3 regions of the Nonomuraea sp. NPDC048901 genome follow, and region 1 is predicted to be linked to each of the others. Evidence: riboswitches for the same ligand, from Rfam matches in the RefSeq annotation. Region 1 holds a riboswitch; each other region holds the start of a gene.
The links. A riboswitch is a leader RNA that binds a small molecule or an ion and turns the genes downstream of it on or off. The one in region 1 is predicted to bind cyclic di-AMP.
Positions count from the first base shown of each region.

Region 1 (4,837 bases):
GTATCCACCCCAGGTGCCACCGGCCCGCTTGAGCGCCACGTCGTTAGGCAGGCCGCCCGGAGGCAGCATGGTGCCCGTGGGCACGATCTTGATCCCCATGACCATCTTGCCGACCGTCTGGCCGCTCATCTTGGTCATGAAGAACTCGTAGGCGACGTACACCGCCGTCATCACGATGGCCACCACGATGCCGTAGAGCGTCGGGCCCATCAGGCCGGTCGTGACGCCGGTCGCGGAGTTGTAGCCGGCGAGCAGGATGGCCCCGAAAACGAGACCGATCACCCAGTTCGCGATGCCGAAGATGACACCGTCGATGATCCTCGCCACGAGCCGCTGCCACCACTCGGCGAGCGGGGCCGGGGCGCCGGGCGGTTGGACCCCGTGCGGCTGCGGCTGCCCGTAGCCGGGCTGCTGGCCGTACTGGGGCTGCTGACCGTAGCCGGGCTGGCCGTACTGCTGCTGCTGACCGTAGTCCGGCTGGCCGTACTGCTGCTGGCCGTAGCCGGGTTGCGACGGCTGCTGCTGGCCATAGCCCGGCTGGGACGGCTGCTGCTGCCCGTAACCGGGCTGCTGGCCGTAATTGGGCTGCTGGCCATAGCCGGGCTGCTGGCCCGACGGTGGCTGCTGGCCGTACTGCTGCTGGCCGTAGCCGGGTTGCGACGGCTGCTGCTGCCCGTAGCCCGGCTGGGACGGCTGCTGCTGCCCGTAACCGGGCTGCTGGCCGTATCCAGGCTGGGATTGCGGTTGCTGACCGTAACCGGGTTGCGATTGCGGCTGCTGACCGTAGTTGGGCTGGCCGTACTCGGGTTGCTGACCCGAAGCCTGCTGCTGACCGTATCCGGGTTGCTGACCGTAGCCGGGCTGCTGGCCGTAGTCCGGTTGCTGACCGTAGCCGGGCTGCTGACCGTACTGCGGCTGTTGTCCGTACTGCGGTTGCTGCGGCTGCTGGCCGTAGCCCGGCTGCTGCTGACCGTACTGCGGCTGTTGGCCGTAGCCCGGCTGCTGCTGCCCATAGTTGGGTTGCTGACCGTAGGCGTCGTCCGCCCGGTAGCCAACGACCGTCGCATCCGGGTCGGGCTCGCCATAGGGACGGCCCGTGTTGTGATGTCCGTATTCAGATCCGCCAGGCGCAGAGTTCTCGCCGGATTCGTCCTGTGGATACGGCGGCTGTCCGGTGCTCACCGTGTCACCTCGCTTCGAGTGCGCATGTGGCACGTGTCAGGACACATGCCTGTGCTGCCCAACGTATCGACATAGGTATCAACAATCACCTTTCCCATTAGTCAAGGTCCGCGTCACCCGATGTCAGGTGGAGAAGCATGCGGGTGTTCCCCAGGGTGTTGGGCTTGACGTGTTCGAGGTCGAGGAACTCGGCGACACCCTCGTCGTACGAGGCCAGCAGCTCCGCATAGACCTCGGGTGAGACCGGAGTGCCCTGTACGGGGCGGAATCCATGCCTCGCGAAAAAATCCACCTCAAAAGTCAGACAGAAAACCCGGCGCAGGCCGAGTTCCCGGGCCGTTTTGATCAAGGAAGAGACGATCCGGTGCCCGATTCCGAAGCCTCGGAACTCCGGATCAACGGCCACCGTGCGAATCTCCGCGAGATCCTCCCAAAGCACGTGCAGCGCGCCACAGCCGACCACTTGGCCGCCGCGCTCGGCGATCCAGAACTCCTGCACGTCCTCGTACAGAGTGACGGTGGCCTTCTCCAGAAGCCGGGGCCCGGCGCCCGCGTAGGTGTCGACCAGGAGACGGATCGTCCTGACATCCGGCGTGCGAGCACGCCGGACGACGACTTCCGTGTCCGGGACTGTCACTTCGGCGACCTGCTCCATGGGTCTCCAGCGTACAGATCCGATTACGGCCTCCCCGTAACTCTGACGTCTCTCCCATCTCATGACATCTCGTGGTTGATCGAGCACGATGAGGGATCCCTTGGCCATCAGGCTTCCATGCCTTGACGAACTTGGTGCAAAAAGGACATAAAGTTTGTCCTGCACCGGCAAGCACGAGATCACCTCGTGACCCTTCGGTTGTGAAACCTCTACAGACTTGGCAGTTCTGGTTGAGCACGAACCCGGAGTGCACTAGTGTCCAGCGACGATGTCACCCACGCGAGCCAGCGTGGAGACGCGCCCAATCCCCGTAAGGGGAGCCGGGGACCCGCCGGTGGCGACCTCATCCCGACGCCACCACCCATGGGGTGAATCCGAGCGAGTCGTTCGGTAGGGCTGCTCCGGCCCGAACCCGTCAGCTAACCCGGTAGGCGCCGATGAGAGGAGCTGGTTGGTGAAGCAGACCCGCGATCGCGAGACGAAGCCGGCGGCCGCTCAGGCCCGCCCTTCTGAGCTCCGGAAGATCCCCACCCGGTTGGGTGTCATCGCGGCGACCATCGCCACCCTCCTCTTCGCCGTACCTGTCGGCTCCGCCGTCGCCGATCCCAAGCCCTCGCTGAAGGACCTGTCCAAGCAGGCCGAGGAGCTCCACACCCAGATCGAGACGCTGAGCGAGGAGTTCAACGGCCAGCGGGAGAAGCTCAAGACAGCCAAGAAGTCGGCTGAGGCGGCCAAGAGGACGCTGTCCACCAGTGAGGCCGATCTGGCCGCGAAGCGCGCCAAGGCCGCGCTGCTGGCCCAGAACGCCTACATCAACGGCGGCTTCGGCCAGGCGCTGGCATTCGGCACCTCCGACGACCCCGAGAGCTTCCTCGACCGGGCGGCCACCACCTACGCGCTGGAGCAGCAGCAGGGCTTCGAGGTCAACCAGGTGACCACGGCCAGGCAGGCCGCCGAGCAGGCAAGGGCCAGCGCCAAGACGCGCATCGACGAGGTCGAGAAGATCGTCGAGGGCCTCGGCACCAAACGCGACAAGATCACCAAGCTCGTCGCCAAGGTCGAGAGCAGTCTCTTCAAGCGGGCGATCGGCGAGGCGGGCCGTCCCGGCACCCGGGCCACGCGGGTCGACCTGCCGGTCATCGGCGCCGGCAAGGCCGCCACGGCCGCCAGGTGGGCGCTCACGCAGCAGCTCAAGCCGTACGTCTGGGGCGCCGAGGGGCCGACCTCGTACGACTGCTCCGGCCTCGTGATGGCGGCCTACCAGCGGGTGGGCATCTCACTGCCGCACTACACCGGCGACCAGTGGACGGCCGGACGGCACATCTCCAAGGAGGAGCTGCGCGCCGGCGACCTGGTCTTCTTCTATGGTGACCTGCACCACGTCGGCATCTACATAGGCGGCGGCATGATGGTCCACGCGCCGCAGACCGGCGACGTCGTACGCATCGCGTCCATCGCCCGCCGCCCGTTCGCGGGCGCCGTACGCATCGCCGACTGACCTCCGGACACCACGACAAGCACTCTGACAGCTGGGGCCCGGGCGGCTGGGCCGGTCGAACGGTCAGATGAGCTGGCGGCGGGCGGCCCAGGCCACGGCCTCGATCGCGGTGGCGACGCCGATGCGGTCGCAGATACCCCGAAGTCTCCGGCGTACCGTGCGTCCGCTGATATCCAGTCGTCTGCCAACCCGATCAACCGTGACCCCCTTGGCAAGCTCCGCCAGCAACGCCAGATCCGCGTGGCTAAGCTCGACGCTCTCAGTGAGCACATACATCGGGAGCCCTCCCCCCAACAGCAGAACTCGAGACGTCTATGTCCGAGCAGAGCTGCAGCTCGTCTCGCAGACGGTAAACGCATTCTGGAAAGGTCGTCAAGCCAGCGGATACCGCCCTCTGACCATCGCCATTGACATGATCGGCTGTATGTGAAGTACTCGCCATATGTCGGCACACTTCGGGGCCCGATGAGGGATCACAGGCGCCCTTACAACGGCTCCAGCCCGCTCCCCAAGAGCGCCGCGAACCTGCTGAGCGCCGAATCCGTAAAACGCGAATATTCTTCGCATTCAATATGCGAAATATCGGAAATGTGGCTGCTTAGGGCAGTCTTTTGTACCCCCGCGCCGCCGGGTCAGCAGCGCCCGCCAAAGACCATGAACGGTTCATGCGCCAGAGGGAGAAGCCACTCGGCGCAGGCGGCCGGGAGATGCCCGCTCCCCGCGCTAAGGGACCGGCGAACGCCGCCGCCCGCGTTCTCCTACTCGCCGCAGGAGATCGGGCCGCTGTCAACCCGACAGCGGCCGGTACGGCCCGGCGTGGGAGCCGGGCCGACACTCTTCGGCGGCAGGCGGGTCAGTGGGTCGGCTTGACCAGCGGGAACAAGATCGTTTCCCGGATGCTCTTGCCGGTGAAAGCCATGATCATCCGGTCGATCCCGGCCCCCATGCCACCCGTGGGCGGCATGGCGTACTCCAGCGCCTGCAGGAAGTCCTCGTCCAGCTGCATGGCCTCCGGGTCGCCCCCGGCGGCCAGCAGCGACTGTTCCACCAGGCGCCGGCGCTGCTCGACCGGGTCGACGAGCTCGGAGTAGGCGGTGCCCAGCTCGGTGCCGAACCCGATGAGGTCCCACTTCTCGGTCAGCAGCGGGTTGTCGCGGTGCTGGCGGGTCAGCGGGGAGGTCTCCAGCGGGTAGTCCATGACGAACGTCGGCTGGATGAGCGTGTGCTCGACGAGGGCCTCGAAGATCTCCTGGACGAGCTTGCCCTGGCCCCACTTCGGGTCCCAGTGGATCTCACGCCCGTCGGCGAGTTTCCGGACCTGCTCCAGCGGGGTCTCCGTGGTGATCTCCTCGCCGAGCGCCTCGGACACCGCCCCGTACAGGGTGATGCGCGGCCACTCGGGGATGCCCAGGTCCACCTCGACGCCGTCGTGGACGACCACCGAGGTGCCCAGAGCGGCCACGACGGCCTTCTGGTACATCCGCTGGGTCAGGTCGGCCATG
Region 1 is NZ_JBEZFW010000001.1:528,743-533,579, reverse strand. It holds partial or broken gene AB0C30_RS02665 (RDD family protein) at 1-336, opposite strand, end outside; gene AB0C30_RS02660 (hypothetical protein) at 373-1,257, shown strand; gene AB0C30_RS02655 (amino-acid N-acetyltransferase) at 1,280-1,837, opposite strand; cyclic di-AMP (ydaO/yuaA leader) riboswitch at 2,126-2,286, shown strand; gene AB0C30_RS02650 (C40 family peptidase) at 2,292-3,335, shown strand; gene AB0C30_RS02645 (LuxR C-terminal-related transcriptional regulator) at 3,399-3,611, opposite strand; gene lysX (bifunctional lysylphosphatidylglycerol synthetase/lysine--tRNA ligase LysX) at 4,189-4,837, opposite strand, start outside.

Region 2 (4,837 bases), on a different contig from region 1:
AAGCACACGGCGTTCGGCACGGTGGCGGCGGCGCGGGGCGTGTCGCCGCAGCAGGTCTGCCTGGCCTGGGAGCTGGCGCGCAGCCCGGTGGTGATCCCCATCCCGGGGGCCAGCAGGCCGGAGAGCATCATCGACTCGGCCGCCGCGGCCGACCTCGTCCTCACCGCCGAGGAGCTGTCCCTGCTTTCTTAGCTGGACGCTTCTTAGATCTATAGCAAGTGGGCTGGGGCCGGCTGGTCGGCCGGCTCCAGCCCGCGCAGCTCGGCCAGGGTCTCATCGGCCCAGGCGAGCGCCGAACGGCCCTGTGTGAGGCCGAGGTTGAGCGCGTACCGGCCGAGCCTCGATCCGTCCTCGGGTTTGCACTCCAGGACGGCCAGCCGCTGCTGGAACCCCGCCCTGATGCGCTCGACCACCGCGATGGCCGACTCCCTGTCGAGCAGCGGAAGCAGGAACGCCTGGAGGGCCACCTCGCTGCGTATCGCACCGACCGGTTCGTGCTCGACCAGCCAGGAGCGCACCTGCTCCGCGCCCTCGGGCGTGATCGCGTACATCTTCCGTCCGCGCGCCCCCTCCGACTCGACCGCCACCAGCCCGTCGGCGGCCATCTTCACCAGCTCCGGGTAGATCTGCGTGTGCCCGGCCTGCCAGACGTGATTGAGCGACCGCTCGAAGGATTTCGCCAGGTCGTAGCCGCTGGCCGGCCCCTTGGCGTCGAGGAGCCCGAGCAGCGCGATCCGTAGGGACATGTCGGCAAGCATAGCAAAGGGTTGACATGTCAATCCTTACATGTCACTCTCCACACGTGAATACTGACACGAAGCGCAGAGGCGATGGCCTCCTGCTGGTCGCCGTGCTCGGCGGCATGTTCTTAGGAATGCTCGACCAGACGATCGTCGGTACGGCCCTGCCGCGGATCATCACGGAACTGGGCGGCGTCGATCTCTACACCTGGGTCGTCACGGCCTACCTGCTGACCTCGACCGTGACCGTGCCCCTCTATGGAAGGCTGTCGGACCAGCACGGCAGGAAGCCGCTGCTGCTGATCGGCATGTCCGTGTTCCTCCTGGGGTCGGCGCTATGCGGGGTGGCGCAGGACATGACGCAGCTCATCCTGTTCCGCGCGTTGCAGGGCTTGGGCGCGGGCGCGCTGCTGCCGCTGTCGATCGCCCTGGTGCTCGAACTGTTCCCGCCGGAGAAGGGCGGAGCCCGGGTGCAGGGCGCGATGGGCGGAGTGATGGCGCTCAGCTACCTCGCCGGGCCGTTCCTGGGCGGGCTCTTCACCGACCACGCGAGCTGGCGCTGGGCCTTTTATGTGAACGTGCCGATCGGCCTGGTGCTGATCGCGATCATCGTGCTGCGCCTGCCGCGCCGGCCGGGACATGGCGGCGGGCGGCCCGACTACCTGGGAATCGGGGTCTTCACAGTTGGCATTAGCTCGCTGCTCATCGGCCTGACCGAGAAGGGGCTCGACGGCCACACCTGGACCAGCGTGCCGGTGATCGGGCCGATCGCGCTGGCTCTGGTGTCGCTCGTGGTGTTCGTGGTGGTGGAGATGCGGGCCGAGGCGCCCATCATGCCCCTGCACCTGTTTCGGAACCGTACGTACACGCTGGTCAACGTGACCTCCTTCTTCACCGCCTTCTGCATGTTCGCCGGCGTGGTGTTCCTGCCGCGCTACTTCCAGGAGGCGCTCGGCGCCAGCGCCACCGAGTCGGGGCTGCGGATCTACCCGCTGACCCTGGCCATGGTGGTGGGCAGCATGGTCGTGGGCGCGCTGATCAGCCGGACGCGCGTCTACAAGCCGTGGCTGGTGGCGGCGCCGTTCCTGCTGGTCGTGGGCACGCTGTTGTGCGCCGGTCTGACGCTGGACACGCCGCCCTGGGTGCTCGTCGGGTGGATGGCGCTGATCGGCCTCGGCATGGGCCCGATGCTCTCCGGCCTGACCGTGGCCGTGTCGAACTCGGTGCCGCCCCAGTACATGGGTACGGCCTCGGCCAACCTGACGTTCTTCCGCCAGATCGGCGGCTCGGTCGCCCTGGCCCTGGCCGGCACCGCCTACACCTCCGTCATCGCCACCGAGGCGCCGCTGCACGGACTGGCCGCCGCGCACGCCTCGGCCGCGGCCCTGGTCATCCCCTCGCTGGGGGTCGCGGGCGCCCTCGTGGCGCTGGTCGCCCTGATCGCCATGCCCGGTGTGCGGATCGACCGGGAAACCCCACAGCCCAAGGTCGAGGCCAGTTTCGCGTCCTGAGCGCCGTCATGCGAAGCTGTCCTTGTCCCCAACACCAGGAGGTCCTCATGGCGGAAACACCGGAGCCGGAAGTCGACGAAACTCCCGAGGACGAGATGAAGCGCAAGTTCCGCGAGGCGCTGGAGCGCAAGCGTAACCAGCATGCTGACTCGAGCGCGGGTGGCAGGGGCAACGACCCTTCCAAGATTCACGGCGCTCACGGGCCCGCCGCCAGCAAGCGTTCTTTCAGGCGGAAGAGCGGCGGTTGACCTGAGCTTTTCTGGGGGTACGGCATGCCGTACCCCCCTTTTTTCTTGACCCTCTAGGTAGATCTTCGCCCGTTTCATGGGCTTATGTTTGCCTTTGTCCGGTTCGGTACCTATAGTTCATGGAGTTACCAGCCGGTGACTTTGGGGCTTCAACAGGGGAGTACCAACCGGCAGGCGCCGAATCCCGCTCGCGGGAACCGGGGAACCAACGTTCCTTAGGGGTGAATCCGACCTCGGTCGGTAGGGCATCTCCACGTCCGAACCCGTCAGCTAACCCGGTAGGCGAGATGGAGAGGACACCTACCGCATGCGTAACCCCCGCGTCGTGCCGCCAGCCCGCGTGTTGTCGTCCGCAGACTGACCGGCGCCTTCCCCCCGCTCTTCCACGCTCCGCGTAGCGACCGTTTGGCGTCTTGCCCGGCTACGCCCACCTTTCACGAGCGCGATCCCCTTTTCCCGTATAAAGGACTTCACTGCTTCATGTCTGTTCGCTCTGCTATGCTCACCGCCGCCCTCGTAGGCGCGATCTCCATCAGCGCAGGCACCGCCGCACACGCCGACACCGGCAACGACAAGAAGGTCCTGCTCAAGGGCAAGACCACCGCGTCCTACTTCTGGGACGACTCCTCCGGCCGCGCCGGGGACACCGGGCTGCCGGCCAGCGGCAAGCCCATGCAGAAGGGGCTCGCCGCCAGCCCGAGCTGGCCGCTCATGACCGAGGGTTACGTCGTCTACAAGGGCAAGAAGATGCCCTTCTTCGTCGGCGACCGCGGTCCGGGCGTGCCGTCCTCCAGCGGCGTCATGCTCGACCTCGACGCCAAGACTTTCGCCGCCCTGACCGGTGGCCGCTTCAACTCCAGCACGCTGGGCGTGGACGGCAACGGTGGCGCGGGCCACATCAAGATCGACTACGTCATCACCAAGTGGGGTAGCGGTCCGGGCAAGAAGAACTACCCGCAGCCCTTCTCGACCGGTGCGTACGCCGTCGTGGACCGCAACCCCGCCAAGCCCCCGAAGATCGTGGCCGAGGGCGACAAGCCCGCCGCGGTCAAGCCCGCTCCCGCCAAGGCCGTGCCGGTGGCCGCCAAGAAGGCCGACAAGGCTGAGGAGAAGGTCGCTGACAAGAAGGTCGTCGAATCGAACGCCATCGGTGGCGCCGCCGCGGCGGTCGCGCTGGCGATGTTCGGCGGTGGCGTGACGGTCGGCCGCGACCGGATCCGCAAGCTCGTCCGGCGCTGACAACCGTCAGGTCCGAAGACGGTTTTGCTGACGGCCGTCAGGTCCGGAGCCGACGGCCTTGATGGTCGTCGGTTTCGGAGCCGGCGGTCTTTGCGTCGCGGGAAACAGAATGTCATTCTGACCTCGTGACCACGCTTGCAGCCGCGAACGGCATCGAGATCGCGTACGAGACCTTCGGCTCACCCGGCGGACGTCCCCTGCTCCTCATCATGGGGCTCGGCGCCCAGCTCATCCACTGGGACGACGAGCTCTGCGAGCTCCTGGCGGAGCAGGGCCATCACGTTGTCAGATTCGACAACCGTGACTCCGGACTCTCCACACACCTGCACGACGAGGGCGTTCCCACACTGGGGACGTCCTCTTCGTATCTGCTGGACGACATGGCCGACGACGCGGCCGGGCTGATGGACGTCCTCGGCTGGCCCGCCGCCCACGTCGTGGGCGCCTCGATGGGCGGCATGATCGCCCAGACGCTCGCCATCCGGCACCCCGAGCGGGTCCTGACCCTTACCTCGATCATGTCGACGCCCGGCCCGGACGTGGCCCCGCCCACGCCGGAGGCCAGCGCGGTGCTGCTCGCCGCGCCCCCGACTGATCGGGACGCCGTGCTCGCCCAGTCCTTGAGGACCTGGGCGGTGATCGGCTCGCCCGGCTTCGACATGGACCGGGAACGCATCCTCCGGCTGTCCGGCCAGGCGTACGACCGGTGCTTCGACCCGCCGGGCACGACCCGGCAGCTGGCCGCGATCATGGCCTCCGGCGACCGCACGGAGCAGCTCGGCACGCTGGGGATCCCCGCCCTGGTCATCCACGGCGAGGCCGACCGGCTCGTCCCGGTCGCCGCCGGCCACGCCACGGCGGCGGCGATTCCAGGCGCCACGCTGCTGACGTTCCCCGGCATGGGCCACGACCTGCCCCGGCCGCTCTGGCCGGACATCGTCGGCGCCATCACCAAGCTCACCACGAGCTGACGCACCAGGAATCAGGCCGGTCAGGGATCAGGCTGTTCAGGGACCAGGCTGTTCAGGGATCGGTGGAGGTCGGTGGCTCGTGTCCGCCGCGCCCGGACGCGAGCCACCGGATCTCTCAGACCTCCAGC
Region 2 is NZ_JBEZFW010000019.1:146,769-151,605, reverse strand. It holds gene AB0C30_RS46025 (aldo/keto reductase) at 1-192, shown strand, start outside; gene AB0C30_RS46020 (PadR family transcriptional regulator) at 210-746, opposite strand; gene AB0C30_RS46015 (MDR family MFS transporter) at 803-2,251, shown strand; gene AB0C30_RS46010 (DUF5302 domain-containing protein) at 2,299-2,499, shown strand; cyclic di-AMP (ydaO/yuaA leader) riboswitch at 2,665-2,799, shown strand; gene AB0C30_RS46005 (hypothetical protein) at 2,980-3,738, shown strand; gene AB0C30_RS46000 (alpha/beta hydrolase) at 3,864-4,709, shown strand; gene AB0C30_RS45995 (hypothetical protein) at 4,825-4,837, opposite strand, start outside.
Region 2: it holds a riboswitch for cyclic di-AMP, as region 1 does, so the genes downstream of both, AB0C30_RS46005 (hypothetical protein) here and AB0C30_RS02650 (C40 family peptidase) in region 1, are expected to answer to the same signal.

Region 3 (4,837 bases), on a different contig from region 1:
TCGAGGTTGATGAAGGTCTCGGTGAGCAGGCGGCCAAGTCCTTGGCCGCGGTCGGGGCGCAGCCGCACCTGATCGTCGGTGACGGCGCGGCCGGCTGCCCTGACCGGGCACCGTACGACCGGGTACACGTCACGTGTGGCATTCACACCGTGCCGTACGCCTGGATCCAGCAGGCCGCTCCCGGTGCGGTGGTCGTCGCACCGTTGTTGACGTTCTTCCGGCCAGGGTGTCAAGCTCGACCTGGCTCGGTCGTCGAGATGGCGGTGGAGCGCTGGGATGTGAGTCACCGGTTCAGGGCCGGTGGTTGACACCGCATCGTTGCGCCGCTCGACCGGTGCTGGGCCATGTCCGGATGGCTTTCGCGAAAGGTCGGCAGGCGATGAAGATCGCTTTCTTGGGTGATGTCCATGGTTGTGTGCTGCACGCGCTGGGTGCGGTCGTGGCGCTGCGGAAGCGACGGGAGCTCCGGCTCGACGCCGTGATCCAGGTCGGCGATCTGGGCGCCTACCCGTCGTTCGATCGGTGGGACGAGGCCAGCCGTCGGTTCGGCCGGGATCATCCCGCTCAGGGGGACTTCTTCCGGCTGCTCGATCCGTCGCCGGCCTTCGCCGAGGGGGTGCGCTCGGCTCTCGGGCGGGTCCCCGGTGTGCTGTTCGTCAGCGGCAACCACGAGGATCACGACTGGCTGGCATCCTTGCACGACGCGGCGGGCGCCGAGGTCGTGCCGGTGGATCCCCTCGGCGCCTACCTCCATGTCGCCTGCGGGAACGTGGTTGAGGTCGCCGGGCAGCGCGTGGCGTTCCTGGGGCTTATCGAGGTTCCGGGGAAGATGGATCTGGACGAGAGCGCGTACGCGCGGCTGATGGCGGTCAGACCGGGTGACGTGGACGTCCTGGTGACTCATGACGGCCCGTACGGGATCTCACGCGACCGGCGCGGGAACGTACAGGGCTCGGCGAAGCTGACCGCACTCATCGAGCACCTGCACCCGCGCCTGCACGTCAGCGGCCACTACCACCACCCCAACGGCCCCCGCCGCTACGGCCGCACGACCTCCTACGCGCTCGCCCAGTTGGTGCGGCCCAAGACCACCAAGTGGGAGCCGGAGCCCATCAACCCCGAACAACGGGTGACAGCTGGGAGCATCGGCCTGCTCGACACCGAAACCGGTGACTTCGAGTACGTACAAGATGATTGGCTGGCCGGTATCAGCGGGGACGCGTTGGACCTCGCCGAACTCATCGCAGTCCACTCCTGAAGCACGGCGCGATCAGGAGATGGACGACCAGGCGCGCAGGGAGCTTGCGCAGCCGCCGCTCACTGCACCCGCACTTCTCGATTCGGCGGCTCGTCTCCCCACACCGCGCCGACGAGCCCGTCCGGCGAGACGGGTCGCCCGTCGGAAACCGAGGCGGCGAGCCGCGTTCCTCCGCTGACCGGGCCGCGGCCGGTCAGCGTTCGGCCGCGAGGGTGACGCCCAGACCGATGAACACGCTCCCGGTCGCGGCGTCGATCCGGCGGCGCACCGCCTGGCGGCCGCGCAGCCAGCCGCCGATCCGCCCGGCCAGCACGCCGACCGTCGCGTCGGCCAGGAACTCCAGGACGATCAGGACGGCGCCGAGGACGGCGAACTGCAGCCAGACCGGCCCCGCCGCGGGATCGATGAACTGGGGCAGGAAGGCGACCATGAACGTGAACGTCTGCGGATTGGCCATGGAGGAGACCACGCCGTTGAGGAAGGCCCGCCGACCGGACATTCCGCGGCTGGCCGGATCGTCGGCCTGGCCGTTCTTGCGGTTGCGGATCATCTGGACGCCGAGGTAGATCAGGTACGCGGCGCCGGCGAACCGTAGCACCGTGAAGACGACCGGGAACGTCGTCAGCAGCACGGCGAGCCCGGCGGCGGCCGCGGCGACGTACAACGCGTCACCCGTGATCACGCCGGCCGTGGCCAGCAGCCCGGCGCGGGGCCCACCCCGCAGACCGCATCCCAGGACGAACAGCATGTCGGGTCCGGGGGTGATCAGAGCGACGATGGTGGTCGCCGTGAAAACGGCGAGCAGGTGCGGATCGATCGGCATGCGATGATCTTTCCACCTCCAGTGTCGGCGCACCGCTTCGGGGACGCCGCTCGGGGGGTGCCAGAGGCGCCAGGCCAGCTGTCAGGCGGCGTAGTGCGGGTAGCCGTAGCCGACGACCTGGGAGGTGGGACGGACACGCTGCTCGACCTTGCCGTTGCCGGTGTTGCCCTCGATCGTGGAGATCGTGCCGTCGCCGTTGTCCTTGACCACGAAGCCGACGTGGCTGATGGAGCTCAGGTCCTTGCTGCCGCTCCAGGAGTAGAAGACCACGGCGCCGGGCTTGGCCACGGTGCCCCAGCGCTGGTTGGCGGCGAACCACTTGGCGTGGGCGACGGTGTAGGCGTCCCAGCCGACCTGGGAGCGGGCGCCGGTCTCCTCGCCGACCCAGGAGACGAACATCGAGCACCAGGCGGCGTTCAGGTAGTCCTGCCTGCTGCCGCCGTCACGCTGGACGGTCTCGGCGGCGCGGGCCGAGTTCATGTACCACTTCTGGAACTTGGTGCCGCCGCCGTTGGCGTCCTCGGACGTGCCGACCTGGGCCTTGGCCAGGTTCAGGACCTGCTGGGCGGTGACGTTCACCTGGGCCTCGCCGTTCCTGCCGCCCTGCGCGGAGGCGGGGGCGGCCTGAGCCGCGGTGGGGGTGTGCCCTGTGGAGGCGGTGGCGGCGTTCGCCGCGGTGTGGGCGCCGAGGGCGGCGGCGGTGAGGGTCGCGCCGAGCGCGATCTTGGCATAGCTGATCTTGGGGGTGCGGATAATGGTGATTACTCCTTGCTTCCATTCCGCTTACCGGGTTAGCTGACGGGCTCGGGCGTGGAAGCTGCCCTACGGCACGTTGACGTGCCGATTAGCCCCGATCGAGACATGGGTCCCCGGTCCCGCGCACAGGCGGGTTCAGCGGTCACAGGTGATTGCCTGTGATGCATGCGATGGGTATGACGTCCGTACTCGGACTTTGGCGGCGCGGCCAGAGGGATACTCACTGTCTAGGCCAGGCGCACAGATGGGTACAACGCACCCCTGACCTGGGTAATTCCATCGCCATGAAATCGCCATGCCCAGCCCGGCCGGCTCGTCGATCCGTCAAGTAGCGGGGGTGTCTTGTTGAAGTCGCGCCAGGGCGCGTCTGGAAAAGGTTCGCGTACGGTCTGTCGAATTCGCCTCGCCCGTCCGACGTAGAGGCGTACCGACCGGACAGACGGCCAAGGAGACCCTCATGCCCCAGTACGCGATCCTCATCTTCGACAACGCCGGAGCCGGCGACTACACCCCCGAGCAGCAGGCGGCGAGCCAGCGGCACGCCGACGACCTCGTCGACTCCGGCGCCATGATCGCGGCCTACGCGCTGCGGTCCGCCGACACCGCCACCTCGTTGCGCGGCGACGTGGTCACCGACGGGCCCTTCATCGACGCCAAGGAAGTCATCGCCGGCGTCTGCGTCATCGAGGCCCCCGACCTGGACGCCGCCCTGGACCTGGCGCGTCGCAACCCCGCCGTCCAGTGGGGCCGTGGCGGCGTCGAGGTGCGCCCCGTCGCGGGCGGCATCGCGCCCACCGCCCGATGACGGCCGCGGCGGACGCGGGCCAAACCGACGCGAGCCAAACGGAGGCGGGCCAAACGGAGGCGGGACGGGCGGACGCGGGTCAGGCGGTGGCTGACGCGCATCGGCGCGAGTGGGCTTTCGTGCTCGCCGCGACCGTGCGCGTCGCGCAGGACCTGGACCTGGCCGAGGAGTGCGTACAGGAGGCGTACGCCGCGGCACTGTCGGCCTGGGAACGCGACGGTATCCCCGCCAACCCCGCGGCGTGGCTCACCACCGCGGCCAAGCGCCGGGCGATGGACGCGATCCGCCGCGAGCGGACCTTCCGGTCGAAGCTGCCACTGCTGGTGGAGTCCGACGAGCTCGCTCCGCGCAGGCCGGCGGACCGTGATGAGGCGGACGCGGTGGAACTGGAGGATGCCGTACCCGACGAACGGCTGCGGCTCATCTTCACCTGCTGTCATCCCGCGCTCGCGCAGGAGGCGCAGCTCGCGCTCACGCTGCGGCTGGTGTGCGGGCTGCCGACCCCGGACATCGCCCGGGCACTGCTGGTGTCGGAACAGACGATGGCCGCCCGCATCACCCGGGCGAAGAAGAAGATCTCCGTCGCCCGCATCCCCTACCGGGTGCCGCGCCCGGCGGAGCTGCCGGACCGGCTGGCAGCCGTACTCGGCGTGCTCCACCTGCTGTTCACCGCCGGGCACACGGCCCCCTCGGGCCCCGCGCTCGTGCGCGCCGACCTGGCCGACCGCGCGCTGCACCTGGCCCGCGCGCTGCGAGAGCTCATGCCCGATGAGCCAGAGGTACGAGGGCTGCTGGCACTGCTCGTGGTCACCGACGCCCGGCGCGCGACCCGGACGGACGCTGACGGCCGGCTGCTGCGCCTTGAGGAGCAGGACCGCTCCCGGTGGGACCGCGGCGCGCTGGCCGAGGCGCACGAGCTGATCGTGGCCGGCCTGCGCGGTGGCCGCGCCGGGCGCTACCTGCTGCAGGCGGCGATCGCCTCCCTGTACGCCGAGGCACCGTCGTACGAGCAGACGGACTGGGCACAGATCGTGGCACTCTACGACAGACTGCTGGCCCTCTGGCCCTCACCGGTGGTCGCGCTGAATCGGACCGTGCCCGTGTCGATGGCCAAAGGACCGGCGACCGCACTGGCCCTGGTCGAGGCGCTGGAGCAGGATGGCCGGCTCTCCCGGTACCAGTACCTGCCGGCGAT
Region 3 is NZ_JBEZFW010000005.1:101,745-106,581, forward strand. It holds gene AB0C30_RS18105 (methyltransferase domain-containing protein) at 1-308, shown strand, start outside; gene AB0C30_RS18110 (metallophosphoesterase) at 380-1,258, shown strand; gene AB0C30_RS18115 (LysE family translocator) at 1,452-2,081, opposite strand; gene AB0C30_RS18120 (CHAP domain-containing protein) at 2,163-2,660, opposite strand; cyclic di-AMP (ydaO/yuaA leader) riboswitch at 2,847-2,988, opposite strand; gene AB0C30_RS18125 (YciI family protein) at 3,295-3,642, shown strand; gene AB0C30_RS18130 (sigma-70 family RNA polymerase sigma factor) at 3,729-4,837, shown strand, end outside.
Region 3: it holds a riboswitch for cyclic di-AMP, as region 1 does, so the genes downstream of both, AB0C30_RS18120 (CHAP domain-containing protein) here and AB0C30_RS02650 (C40 family peptidase) in region 1, are expected to answer to the same signal.